3 regions of the Methylobacterium sp. SD274 genome follow, and region 1 is predicted to be linked to each of the others. Evidence: predicted binding sites of a transcription regulator. Region 1 holds the regulator's gene; each other region holds the start of a gene.

What was found. Region 1 encodes PhoB, which activates phosphate uptake and scavenging genes when phosphate is short. Its sites were predicted from a motif close to TGTCATNNANCTGTCAT; they were not measured.
Region 2: IPV08_RS21930 (inorganic phosphate transporter) is a predicted target of PhoB. The motif match lies at 1,751-1,767, and genes of this name have one in related genera.
Region 3: IPV08_RS06960 (putative 2-aminoethylphosphonate ABC transporter substrate-binding protein) is a predicted target of PhoB. The motif match lies at 2,600-2,616, and genes of this name have one in related genera.

Annotation. Positions count from the first base shown of each region.
Region 1 covers NZ_JADIJP010000032.1:48,522-52,977, reverse strand. The annotation lists gene IPV08_RS21050 (MFS transporter) at 1-1,196, opposite strand, end outside; gene IPV08_RS21045 (helix-turn-helix domain-containing protein) at 1,302-1,754, shown strand; gene phoB (phosphate regulon transcriptional regulator PhoB) at 2,226-2,927, opposite strand; gene phoU (phosphate signaling complex protein PhoU) at 3,016-3,741, opposite strand; gene pstB (phosphate ABC transporter ATP-binding protein PstB) at 3,828-4,456, opposite strand, start outside.
Region 2 covers NZ_JADIJP010000037.1:2,521-6,976, reverse strand. The annotation lists gene IPV08_RS21940 (DoxX family protein) at 113-514, opposite strand; gene IPV08_RS21935 (LysR family transcriptional regulator) at 639-1,541, shown strand; gene IPV08_RS21930 (inorganic phosphate transporter) at 1,818-3,455, shown strand; gene IPV08_RS21925 (HAD domain-containing protein) at 3,564-4,124, shown strand; gene IPV08_RS21920 (hypothetical protein) at 4,312-4,456, shown strand, end outside.
Region 3 covers NZ_JADIJP010000005.1:169,645-174,100, reverse strand. The annotation lists gene IPV08_RS06975 (LysR substrate-binding domain-containing protein) at 1-200, opposite strand, end outside; gene IPV08_RS06970 (2-aminoethylphosphonate--pyruvate transaminase) at 328-1,434, shown strand; gene phnX (phosphonoacetaldehyde hydrolase) at 1,489-2,316, shown strand; gene IPV08_RS06960 (putative 2-aminoethylphosphonate ABC transporter substrate-binding protein) at 2,664-3,683, shown strand; gene IPV08_RS06955 (putative 2-aminoethylphosphonate ABC transporter ATP-binding protein) at 3,740-4,456, shown strand, end outside.

The DNA.
Region 1 (4,456 bases):
GCGCGCAAGGTGAACAGCCACACGAGCAGGGCCGCAGCGCTGAACGTCGCTCCGAGCGCCGAGACACCGGGCCAGCCAGCCCGGGCATAGATGGACGTCGCGGCAGCGGCGCCGAGGGCGCTGCCCACTGAATAGAACACCATGTAGCCGCCGATGAGCCGGCTGCTGGCTTCGGGACGCAGGGAGACGATGAGGCTCTGGTTCGTGACATGAACGGCCTGCACGGCGAGATCGAGCAGGACGACGCCAAAGATCAGGGCCGGAATCGATACCGGCAGCAGCGCAATCGGCGCCCACGATACGAGCAGGAGCATAAGAGCTAAGCCTGTCGTCCATTGACCGTGGCCCCTGTCCGCGAGCCGCCCGGCCCCCGTCGCGGCCATCGCTCCCGCCAGGCCTACGAGGCCGAACAGGCCGATCCAGGTATGGGAATAGGAGAAGGGCGGCACACTGAGCGGCAGCACCAGCGCGGTCCAGAATGTGCTGAACGACGCAAAGATCAGAAGCGCCAGAACACCGCGAACCAGCAAGACCGGCTCGCTGAGGAACAGGATGGGGACCGAGCGAAGTGCAGCGACGTAGCTGCCGGTTCCGGCCGGGATCCGATGCCGTGGCAGGACGCGCACGAGCAGGCCGACGAGGGCGAGCGACAGGATCGCGGAGACCAGATAGACCGCTCGCCAGCCACCGATATCGGCCAGTATCCCGGCCGCGAAGCGCGCCGCCAGGATGCCGATCACGATGCCGCTCGTGACCGTACCGACCACGCGACCTCGTTCGGTCGGTGTCGCGAGCGTCGCGGCGAATGCGACCAGGACCTGAACCACGACGGCGAGCAACCCAACCGCCGCCATGCCGGTGAACAGAATCGCTCCGGTCTCGGCCGTGGCCACCGCCACCAGCGCGAGCACCGACAGAAGCCCCTGGCCGAGGATGAGGCGACGGCGGTCGATGAGATCGCCGAGCGGCACGATGAAGATCAAGCCCAGCCCGTAGCCGACCTGGGTCAGGGTCACCACGAGCCCGATCGCGGCAGGCGAGATGCCGAACTCCTGCGCCATCGCATCGAGCAGGGGCTGGGCGTAGTAGATGTTCGCGACGCTCAAGCCGGCGGCGACGGCGAAAATCAGGATCGTTGTCCTGGGCAATGCCCCCTCCGGCTCGGTAGAGGTTCGCTCATCTTTTCCGTGCGGCATGGCGGTCCTGTCGATGACATCCAATCTGGTTTCATCTTGAGACCACTTGTGACCGGCCCATTCCAGTTCTAAATTGAGACTAGTTTGGAACGGGAGCGTACCTTCGTGGCAAAGCGCGTCAGCCTCTGGAACGCCGGGTGCCCGGTTGCGCGCGCGCTCGATGTCATTGGCGACTGGTGGTCGCTCCTCATCATCCGCGATGCTTTCGACGGTGTGAGGCGCTTCAGTGAGTTCCAGACTGGTCTCGGCATCGCCAAGGGTATGCTGGCGACCCGCCTTCGCGACCTGACCGAACGGGGAATTCTGGAGACGGCGCCCGCCTCGGACGGGACCGCCTACCGGGAATACGTCCTGACCGAGAAGGGGCGCGGCCTTTTCCTCGTCATCGTCGCGCTTCGACAATGGGGGGAGGCTCATCTCTATGAGCCGACCGATCGCCGGTCTCGCTTGGTCGATCGTGAAGTCGGGGCTCCGGTCGCTCAACTCGTATTGCGATCCGCCGATGACCGTCGTCTCGGTTGGTATGACACGCGGGTGTTGAAGCCCGACGTCACCTGACAAGGTGACGTAGCGACGTCGAAAGCGGATAAACCGCATGTTGGAGCGGTCGTTTCCGCCCATGATCAATGTCCGCTCTCAGCGGATGGCGGCAGCCGCAGGGCCCGTCGACGTCGGGTCGAAAGCGGACCCGGCAGCGGGCACCAAACGTCGGAGTTCCGCCAGCAGGTCTGACGGATTCAGACATCTGCCCGACGGCTGTTCCCTCTATCCAGGAAGATTCGACAGGCGCGACCGCCACCCGTCCCCTGGAAAAGGAGGGGAACTCATGCTGCCCGCCAGATGGGTGAATGCCTGAGCCCCCCGGGGCGAGCACATGCCGGAACGGACAGACGTCCGAGATCGAACGCGATATCTCGTGGCGGCCGGAATGGCATCGGTTCGCGAGTATCGCCCGGAGGCAAGGCCACCCGCCGTCGTCATGAAGGGGACGCTCGTTCCGGACGGAGCGGCGCGAAGCCGGCCGTGGCCTCACTCGTCCGTGGAGAACATCTCGTCGAAGGAATAGCCGGAGCCGCGCACGGTGCGGATCGGGTCGCTCTGGCGCGGGCGGTTGATCGCCTTGCGCAGGCGGCCCACATGGACGTCCACCGTGCGCTCGTCGATATAGACGTCGTGGCCCCAGACCCCGTCGAGCAGCTGCTCGCGCGAGAACACGCGGCCGGGGCTCTGCATCAGGAATTCGAGGAGCTTGAACTCGGTGGGCCCGAGATGGATCTCGCGGCCCTGCCGCCGGATGCGGTGGCTGACCCGGTCGAGTTCGATATTGCCGGCCACCAGCAGGTCCGACACATGGGTCGGCTTGGCCCGCCGCAGGAGCGCACGCACCCGCGCGAGGAGCTCGGGCACCGAGAACGGCTTGACGATGTAATCGTCGGCGCCGGTGCCGAGGCCGCGGATGCGGTCGCCCTCCTCGCCCCGCGCCGTCAGCATGATCACCGGCAGCCGCTCGGTCTCCCGCCGTGCGCGGATGCGGCGGCACAGCTCGATGCCGGACAGGCCGGGCATCATCCAATCGAGCAGGACGAGATCGGGAACCTGCTCCTGAAGGCGCAGATCGGCCTCGTCGCCCCGCGCGGCGGAATCGACGACGAAGCCCTCCGCTTCCAGGTTGTAGCGGAGGAGGAGAGTGAGGGCCTCCTCGTCCTCGACGATCAGGATGCGCGTGTTCATGCGGATGTTTTCAGGGTGATGGCGACCGTCCCGGATGGACGCGACGGCCGCGCCGAGCGTGTGCTGGAGCGGCCGGCAGGGGCAGCGATCAGGCGCTGGCGGGCATCGACACGGTGGCGTAGTTCGACGCGTCGTTCTTCGGGCGGTCCCGCTCGGCGAGCTCGTTCGTGCCGGTGACGAGATAATGGATCGTCTCGGCGATGTTGGTGGTGTGATCGCCGATCCGCTCGATGTTCTTGGCGCAGAACAGGAGATGCGTGCAGAACGAGATGTTGCGCGGATCTTCCATCATGTAGGTCAGCAGCTCGCGGAAGAGCGAGTTGTAGAGGGCGTCGATGGAATCGTCGCGCTCCCACACGTCGAGGGCGGCCTTCACGTCCTGGCTGCCATAGGCGTCGAGGACGTCCTTCAGCTGCTCCTGCACCAGATCGCCCATATGCTGGACGCCGATGACGATCTTCTGCGGCTGGATCTGATCGGCGATGGCGACCACACGCTTGGCGACGTTCTTGGACAGGTCGCCGATCCGCTCGAGATCGTTCGACACGCGGATCGCCGATACCGTCTCGCGCAGGTCGATGGACAGCGGCTGGCGCTTGGCGATGAGCAGGATCGCCCGCTCCTCGACCTCGTGCTGGATCGCGTCGAGACGCTTGTCGGCGGCGATGACAGCCTGCGCCAGGGGCACGTCCCGGCGCACCAGGGCATTGCCGGAATCGGTCATCATCTTCTCGGCGATCCCGCCCATCTCGGAAATCGAGCGGCGCAGGTTTTCCAGTTCCGTGTCGTAGGAACTGACGATGTGGTTGGGCATGCTCGCACTCCTCGACCGAGGCCGCCCCTGGCAGCCCGCATCGCATAGGATCGGGACCGGTGCCGCGGAACGCGGCCCCGGCGGGCTCAGCCGAAGCGGCCGGTGATGTAGTCCTGGGTCTGGCGCTTCTCGGGGTTCATGAAGATCCGTGTCGTCGGGCCGAACTCGACCAGTTCGCCAAGATACATGAACGCCGTGAACTGCGAGATGCGCGCGGCCTGCTGCATGTTGTGGGTCACGATGACGATCGTGAATTCCGAGCGCAGCTGCTCGATCAGCTCCTCGATGCGGCCCGTGGAGATCGGGTCGAGGGCCGAGGTCGGCTCGTCGAACAGGATCACCTCGGGACGCTGGGCGACGGTGCGGGCGATGCAGAGACGCTGCTGCTGACCGCCGGAGAGACCCATGCCGGATTGCTTGAGCTTGTCCTTCACCTCGTCCCAGAGGGCGGCCTTGCGCAAGGATTCCTCGACGCGCACGTCGAGATCGGCCTTGGGCAGCTTCTCGTAGAGACGCAGGCCGAAGGCGACGTTGTCGTAGATCGACATCGGGAAGGGCGTCGGCTTCTGGAACACCATGCCGATGCGCGAGCGCAGCTCGTTCAGATCGACCTTCGAATCGAGCACGTTCTGCCCGTCGAGGAGGATCTCACCCTCGGCGCGCTGCTCCGGATAGAGGCTGTAGATGCGGTTGAAGGTCCGCAGCAGGGTCGACT
Region 2 (4,456 bases), on a different contig from region 1:
CAGATGGAAGAAGCGTGCAGATCGATGAGGCGAGAATGGGAGCGCGGCCCCTTTGCGATGGCGCCGCATCCGTTCGCGTCGGCCGCGGCCATCCCGGGCAACGGCCCCTTACTCAGCGACGGCGCCCCAGGACCGAGAGGATCTGGTCTCGGCGCAGCCAGGTCAGGGTTCCGGTGAGGGCAAGCAGCACGGCAGCCGGGGCCACCGGCGTGGGTAGAACGACCAGATGGGCGATGATGGCGCCGACCATGGTGCAGGCCAGCCAGAGGGCGGCAAAGGCCGCGTAGCCGGGGATCAGGAGGGCGACGGCGCCTGCGACTTCCACGAGGCCGGTAACGATGCGGAACCATTGGCCGACGCCGATGAGGTCATAGACCTGCACCATCATCGGCACCCCGGCGAGTTTGGCGCCGCCCGCCGCCAGGAACACGAGAGCGAGCAGGATCTGCAACGACCATGTCGCGATGTTGAGCTTGCGCGACGGAGCAGAGGTGGCCGTGAGGGTCTGTGACATGAGTAACATCCAGTTCGATGTCGCCGAACTCTGGACCGGCTCGGCTGTGCGCTAAGCCGTAGGCCCCTTCCATCCCCCATCGAAGCCTATATCTTTCGATGCATACCATCACCTGGACAGATGGATGCTCGACCAACTCACCCTCGATCAACTCCGGACTTTCGTCGCCGCGGTGGATACCGGCAGCTTCTCCGCAGCCGCACGCAAGCTCGGGCGGGCGCAATCGCTGGTCAGCCAGTCTCTGGCAAACCTGGAGACGCAATCCGGCATCAAGCTCTTCGACCGCTCGAACCGTTATCCGGTCCTGACTGAGGCGGGCCGCGTGCTGCTCGCCCATGCACGCGCGACGGTAGCGGCCGCCGAGACGTTCAAGGCCCAGGCCCGGGACCTTGCCGGCGGCCTGGAGGCGGAAGTCAGCATCGTGCTGGACGTCCTGTTCCCGTTTCAAGTGCTCACGCAAGCCGTGGCCGCGTTCCAGCCGACCTTTCCCTCCACGCCCCTGCGCATCCAGGTCGAGACCCTGGGGGCGGTGATCGCGCCGGTCCTCGACGGGCGCTGCGCTTTCGCGGTCGCGGGTGCCACGCCCCTGCTGCCGCCCGAGCTTGCGCGCGAGCCGTTGCGCCAGATCGAACTGGTCATGGTCGCCTCGCCCGCCCATCCCCTCGCGCGCAGGACGGGGACGATCCCGACCGCTGACTTGGCCGAGCATGTCCAACTCGTCCTGACCGACCGCAGCGAGCTGACGAAGGGGCGCGAGTTCGGCGTGTTCTCGCCGAGGACCTGGCGGCTGGCCGATCTCGGAGCCAAGCATGCTTTCCTGCGCTCGGGGCTCGGATGGGGCGGGATGCCCCTGGAGGTCGTGGCGGATGACCTCGCCGTCGGACACCTCGTGCGGCTCGACATCGCCGCTTTGCCGAAGGGCGGCCTGTTCCTGCCGATGTGGGCCGTATACCCGATGGAACGGCCGCCGGGACCGGCCGGACGCTGGCTCATTGCCCAATTGCGTTGCGCCGACACGGGCCAGTGACGCCAACCATGATGAGCGACGAACGCCTCCGCGCCGACAGAGTGGTCGAGGTCAGAATCAAAAAAAGGTGGTCGTTCCATCCGACAGGGCCGGACGGATTCGGACAACGCTGAGCAGCGCCTGCACTTGGCACGCTTCAAGGAGCGAGTTCGCGTCGTACGTTCGTGTCGATCACTTTAATCCAGCGCCATCGGTGCTTTTTGAATGCATGTCACAGGACTGTTATGAGCGCGACCTACTGGCAGGATCGTTGATCCCCCGGGTCCTGAGGCCATCATGTCCGACGCCGTTGCTGCTCCGACCGGCCTGCCGCAGGGCGCCAAGGCGCCCGCCACGGGGCCAAAGCTCGACCACGGCATTCATCCGGGCGGCGTCATCGCCTTCCTGCTCGTCCTGGTCGCCGGACTGGGCTACGCGCTCTACAGCCTCGTGACCGACATGAACGCGGTGGGGCAGTCGCCTCTCGCCATCGGCGCCTTCGTGCTGCTCGGACTGGCTCTGCTCATCGCTCTGGCCTTCGAGTTCGTGAACGGGTTCCACGACACCGCCAATGCCGTGGCCACCGTGATCTATACCCACTCGATGCCGCCGCTCGTCGCGGTCATCTGGTCGGGCGCCTTCAACTTCCTCGGTGTGATGCTGTCTTCCGGCGCCGTGGCCTATGCCATCGTCACCCTGCTGCCGGTGGAACTGATCCTGCAGGTCGGGTCGTCGGCCGGTTACGCCATGATCTTCGCGCTGCTCATCGCCGCGATCCTCTGGAACCTGGGCACCTGGGCTTTCGGCCTGCCGAACTCGTCGTCCCATGCCCTGATCGGATCGGTCATCGGCGTCGGCCTCGCCAACCAGCTTATGGCCCCCGAGGGACAGGCAACCTCGGGCGTCGACTGGGCGCAGGCCCTGGGCGTGTTCAAGGCGCTGCTGTTCAGCCCCGTCATCGGGTTCGTCGCCGCCGCCCTGCTACTGCTGGCCCTCAAATTCACCGTGCGGCGCAAGGATCTCTACGAGGCCCCCAAGGGCGAAACCCCGCCGCCTTTGTGGATTCGCAGCCTTCTGATCCTGACCTGCACGCTCGTGTCGTTCTTCCATGGCGGCAATGACGGCCAGAAGGGCATGGGCCTGATCATGCTCATCCTCATCGGCGCCGCCCCCACCGCCTACGCCCTCAACCGCACGATGGCGGACGACACCACCCCGGCCTTCATCCAGACCTCCCAGAACGCCAGCACGGTATTCGCCAGCCATGCCGGGAACGCGCCGAAGCCTGACGCCGCCGAGGCCCGCAAGCAGGTCTCGGAAGCTCTCAAGTCCAAGGACCTGAACCAGCCTGCCGTGTACGGGGCCCTCGCCGCGCTCTCCACCGACATCGCCGATAACGTGAAGGCCTACGGCGCCATCAAGCAGGTGCCGGCTGCGGCGACGTCGAACCTGCGCAACGACATGTATCTCGCCGCCGATGCGATCCGGCTCCTGCCGAAGAACGGCGCGACATTCTCGGAAGCCGAGGCCGGTACCCTGAAGGCCTATACCGGCCTCCTCAACGATGGGACACGCTACATCCCGACTTGGGTCAAGGTCTGCGTCGCACTGGCTCTCGGCCTCGGCACGATGGTCGGCTGGAAGCGCATCGTCGTCACCGTGGGCGAGAGGATCGGCAAGACCCATCTCACCTACGCGCAGGGCGCTTCCGCCGAGATGGTCGCCGCCGGCACCATCGGTCTCGCCGAACTCTACGGTCTGCCAGTCTCGACCACGCACATCCTGTCGAGCGGCGTCGCCGGCACCATGGCCGCCAACGGTTCGGGCCTGCAGATGTCGACCGTCCGCAACATGGCGCTGGCCTGGGTCCTGACCCTGCCCGCAGCCATCACCCTGGCGGGCGTCCTCTTCTTCATCCTACGGCACGTGTTCTAGCGGCACCTCGACGTGGCCGGCCGGGGACCCGATGCTGGACGATCGCAGCGTCGCGCGGTAGGCGTCCACGGCCGAAGCAGAGTTGCTTCACAGAACGGGACTGGCCCCTTGAGCGAACGAACAGGGGCTGGAGCGCTGACGATCTACCTCGACGTGGACGGCGTCGTCACGACGGTGGACTTTCAACGGCAAGCCGGGAAGGACAGGCTCAACCCGACCCAGGTCGCCCTCGTTGCCGCCCTCGTACGGGAGTTCGACGCGAGGGTGGTCGTGTCGTCTACATGGCGCGTCGACGATTGCCGCCCGACACTGGTGGAAGCCGGCCTATCCGAGGACTGCTTTCACCCGGACTGGCGGACGGCCATCCTGCCGACGAGCAGGAATGCCGAAACGGGCGCGATGCTTCCCGCCGAGCAAGCCGGGCGCGGTGATGAGATCACCGAACACGCGAGCCGGAACCACATCACGCACTATCTCGTCCTCGACGACGTAGAGGTCGGCCCGGCCCATGCGGGTCGGCACGTTCGTCCCGTTGCAGAGCTTGGACTAAGCGAGGCGGAGGGGATCCTGGCCCGCGACCTGCTGGCGGGGATGGCGGCTCCTCGAGCAATAATGGGTCAGATTGGCTCATTCCCACGCACCGCCGATTTACTTCCCCATAGGGATTGAACTTTTCGAAAGCACCGGTCATTCCATGACAGTGGAGTGACACCCGCGTCACGCTGCCCCCGACATCGACAGGGTCTCCTCGACCTTTGCCGGACCTGCCCGTCCGGTCGCGCCTCGACGCCGCCCCCGTGCGGCTGCTGAGAGCGCGTCGCGTCGGATTGTCGTTCGGCAGGAAGGAGTGGCTGCGATGTTCGGGTTCAGAACTCACGGAAGGACGTCCAGTCCTTCGCTCGCGGTCCTGGGCATTGCCGAACGGTCGGCCGCGGAGGCCTATGCCGCGCTCATCGCCACAGGCTGGTCGGAGATCGGATTCGGGTACCATGGTACCGTCC
Region 3 (4,456 bases), on a different contig from region 1:
AGTTCGGACAGCGCCCGGCCCTGCGGAGTCAGTTCCGCCGCCCGCGCCGTGCGCCGGAACAGAACGAGGTCGTAGCGCTCCTCCAGCGCCTTGATGTGCCCGGTCACCGCCGGCTGGCTGATGCAGAGGCGCTGGGCCGCGCGCGTGAAGCTGCCCTCCCGCGCGACGGCGTCGAAGGCGCGCAGCTGGAACAGGTTCATGGCGACCTATCGGCAAGACTGATGGCGGGCATCACAAGAAACGATTTGATCTGATGGCTTGCCCGAACGCAAGATTTACCTGTCCCGAAGCGCTCCCGGCGCTCACGGCAGATCGGGCAGGATCACCATGACAGCCGCTCCCATTCTCCTGACTCCCGGCCCGCTGACGACGTCGGAGCGCACCCGCGCGGCGATGATGACCGATTGGGGCTCCTGGGACGGCAGCTTCAACGCCCTGACGGCCAGCGTCTGCGAGCGCCTCGTCGCCATCGCCAACGGGACCGGCAGCCATGTCTGCGTGCCACTCCAGGGCAGCGGCACCTTCGCGGTCGAGGCGGCGGTCGGCACCCTGGTGCCGCGCACCGGCAAGGTCCTGGTCCTCGTCAACGGCGCCTACGGCAAGCGCCTCGCCAAGATCTGCGAAGCTCTGGGCCGCGATCATAGCGTCTACGAGACCGCCGACGACGTGCCCACGACGCCCGAGGCCGTCGACAGCCTGCTCGCGGCCGATCCCACGATCAGCCATGTCGGGCTGATCCATTGCGAGACCAGCACCGGCATCCTCAACCCCCTGCCGGAGATCGCCGCAATGGTCGCCCGCCACGGGCGCGGCCTCATCGTCGATGCGATGAGTTCCTTCGGGGCGCTCCCCATCGACGCGGCCACGGTTCCGTTCGAGGCGTTGATCGCCGCCTCGGGCAAGTGCCTCGAAGGCGTGCCCGGCATGGGCTTCGTGATCGCGCGGGCGGATGCCCTGGCGCGGGCCGAGGGCAACTCGGCCTCATTGGCCCTGAACCTCAGCGACCAGCACGATTACATGCAGCGCACCGGGCAGTGGCGCTTCACCCCGCCGACCCACGTGGTCGCGGCGCTCCACGAGGCGCTGCTGCAATACGACGAGGAGGGCGGCCTGCCGGCCCGCCACGCCAAGTACGCGCGCAATTGCGACGTGCTGATCCGCGGCATGGAGCGCCTCGGCCTCAAATCCTTCCTGGCGCCCGAGATCCAGGCGCCGATCATCGTGACCTTCCACGCCCCGCGCGACCCGAAGTACCGCTTCGCCGATTTCTACGCCGCCGTCCGCGCACGGGGCTTCATCCTCTATCCGGGCAAGCTCACGCAGCTGGAGACGTTTCGCGTGGGCTGCATCGGCCACGTCGAATCCGCCGACATGGAGCGCGCGGTCGAGGCCGTCGCGGCGGTGTTCACCGAGCTGAACATCACGACCGTCTGACCGCCCGTTCCTCGGCCTCCCGCGCGTTCCGCGGGTCACCCGGAAAGCCCAGCCATGTCCTACACCCCCCCGAAGAAACTCCAGGCCGCGATCCTCGACTGGGCCGGGACCGTCGTCGATTTCGGCTCCTTCGCGCCGACCCAGATCTTCGTCGAGGCCTTCGCGGAATTCGGCGTCGCCGTGAGCCTGCCCGAAGCGCGCGGCCCGATGGGCATGGGCAAGTGGGACCACATCCGCACGCTCCTGAACCAGCCCGAGATCGCGGCGCGCTACGCGGCCGCCCACGGGCATCCGGCCACCGACACCGACGTCACCGCGATCTACGAGCGCTTCATGCCGTTGCAGATCGAGAAGATCGCCGAACACTCGGCCGTGATCCCCGGCGCCCTCGACGCCATCGCCGACCTCAGGGCAGGGGGGCTCAAGATCGGCTCCTGCTCAGGTTACCCGGCGCGCGTCATGGAGCGCGTGGTCGCGCTCGCCGCCACCAACGGCTACGTCGCCGACCATGTGGTGGCCACGGACGAGGTCCCGAACGGGCGCCCCTTTCCGGCCCAGGCGCTGGCGAACGTCATCGCGCTCGGCATCGACGACGTCGCCGCCTGCGTGAAGGTGGACGACACGGTGCCGGGCATCCTCGAAGGCCGCAAAGCCGGCATGTGGACGGTGGCGCTCACCTGCTCGGGCAACGCGCTGGGGCTGACCTACGACGCGTTCCGCGCGCTGTCCGCCGATCGCCTCGCCTCCGAGCGGACGCGGATCGCCACCCTGTTCGCGGAATCCAAGCCCCACTTCCTCATCGACACGATCGCCGACCTGCCGGGCGTCGTCGCCGATATCAACGGATTGCTGGCGGCCGGACGCATGCCACAGGCCTGCTAGAGCTGCACCCGACCACGTTGGGCCGGGTGCAGCTCCAGCCCTCCATTTTTTGCCGCGCTCCTTTTCGCCGAACCGGCATCCGCTTCGGCGGAGAACACTCTAAGGGACACCGCGTCACGGCTGGAGGCCGTTTCACGGGAGCAATCGAAAGGTTTCAACATCGACCCGCGGCCAAGCGCCGGGGGTCGATTTCGGCTGCCCGCAATCAACGTAAGTAATTCTGTGACATGATCTTGAAATAGGAAGCATATGCAAAAAGCCTGGACTTGATTGCACGGGGTTTTGTCTTCTTCCTGTCATGCATCAGGATTTAAACGTCGGAACGACAAGACTCCGGAGCATTATCAATGAAAATCCTCGGCCTCCTCGCTCTGACCCTCGCCCTGACGTCGCCGACCCTGGCCATGGCCGCCGAGCGCACAAAGCTCACGATCTACACGGCCCTCGAGAACGATCAGCTCGTTCCCTTCAAAGCCGGGATCGAGCGGGCGGTGCCGGAGGTCGAGGTGGTCTGGGTGCGCGATTCGACGGGCGTCATCACCGCACGGTTCCTGGCCGAGAAAGATAATCCCCGCGCCGACATGGTGATGGGGCTGGCCGCCTCCAGCCTGCTGCTGTTCGAGAAGCAGGGCCTGCTCGCCACCTACGAGCCGAAGGGCGCCGACGCGCTGAAGCCCGCCTTCCGCGATTCCATCGGCCCCTACAGCTGGACCGGAACCGACGCCTCCATCGGCGTGGTCTGTTTCAATACGGCGGAAGCCGAGAAGGACGGGGTGAAGACCCCCGTGCGCTGGGCCGATCTCCTGGTGCCCGCACTCAAGGGCAAGGTGGTGATGCCGCATCCCGCCTCCTCGGGCACCGGTTACCTGCTGGTCGCCGGCTGGCTCCAGGGCATGGGCGAGGAGGCCGGCTGGGCCTACATGGACAAGCTCCACGAGAACATCGCCGCCTACCTGCATTCCGGCTCGGCTCCCTGCGTCCAGGCGGCGCGCGGCGAGCGCACCGCCGGCCTGTCACTGGACATGCGCGGCGCCTCGGAGAAGACGAAGGGGGCACCGCTGGCCGTCGTCGTCCCCGCCGACGGTACGGGCTGGGACGAAGAGGCCTACGCCATCGTCGGCACCACCAAGCACCTGGATCTGGCCCGCAAGGTCGCCGACTGGGGCACCACCAAGGCCGCCAACGAACTCTACGCCAAGAGCTACGCGGTGGTGGCCTATCCGGGCGTCGCCAACGTGCCGGCGAACTACCCCGCCAATGCCGAGGCCGCGATGATCAAGAACGATCTCGGCTGGATGGCCGACAACCGTGAGCGGGTGCTCGCCGAATGGTCGCGCCGCTACGAGGCGAAGGCTGCCAAGAAGTAGCCGCGACGACGCAAAGCGAGCCTGAACGACCACACGAAAGAGCAGGGGGCACCGCCATGACGCTGCGCGATGCGACGCCGTTCCTCAGGGTTTCGGGATTGTCGAAGCGTTACGGGGCCTTCACCGCCCTCGACGGAATCGACCTGGAAATCGGCCGGGGCGAGTTCGTCTGCTTCCTCGGTCCCTCCGGCTGCGGCAAGACCACCCTGCTGCGCCTGATCGCCGGGCTCGACCGTCAGGATTCGGGACGTATCGTGATCGGCGGCGTCGACGTCTCGACGGCGCCCCCGGCGGCGCGCGACTTCGGCATCGTGTTCCAATCCTACGCGCTGTTTCCGAACCTGACGGTGGCGGCCAACGTCGCCTACGGCCTCGTCAACGGGCGAATGCCGAAGGCGCAGGTCGCGGCGCGGGTCGCCGAACTCCTGGCTCTGGTCGGGCTGCCCGAGCAGGGGCCTAAATATCCGGTCCAGCTTTCGGGGGGCCAGCAGCAGCGGGTGGCCCTCGCCCGGGCGCTGGCGACCTCGCCCTCCCTGCTCCTCCTCGACGAGCCGCTCTCGGCCCTCGACGCCAAGGTCCGTACCCGGCTGCGCGACGAGATTCGCCAGCTTCAGAAGCGCCTCGGGATCACCACCATCATGGTCACGCACGACCAGGAGGAGGCGCTCGCCATGGCCGACCGGGTCGTGGTGATGAATCGCGGCGCGATCGAGCAGGTCGGCACCCCGGCGGAGATCTACCGTAACCCGGCCACCGCCTTCGTGGCCGACTTC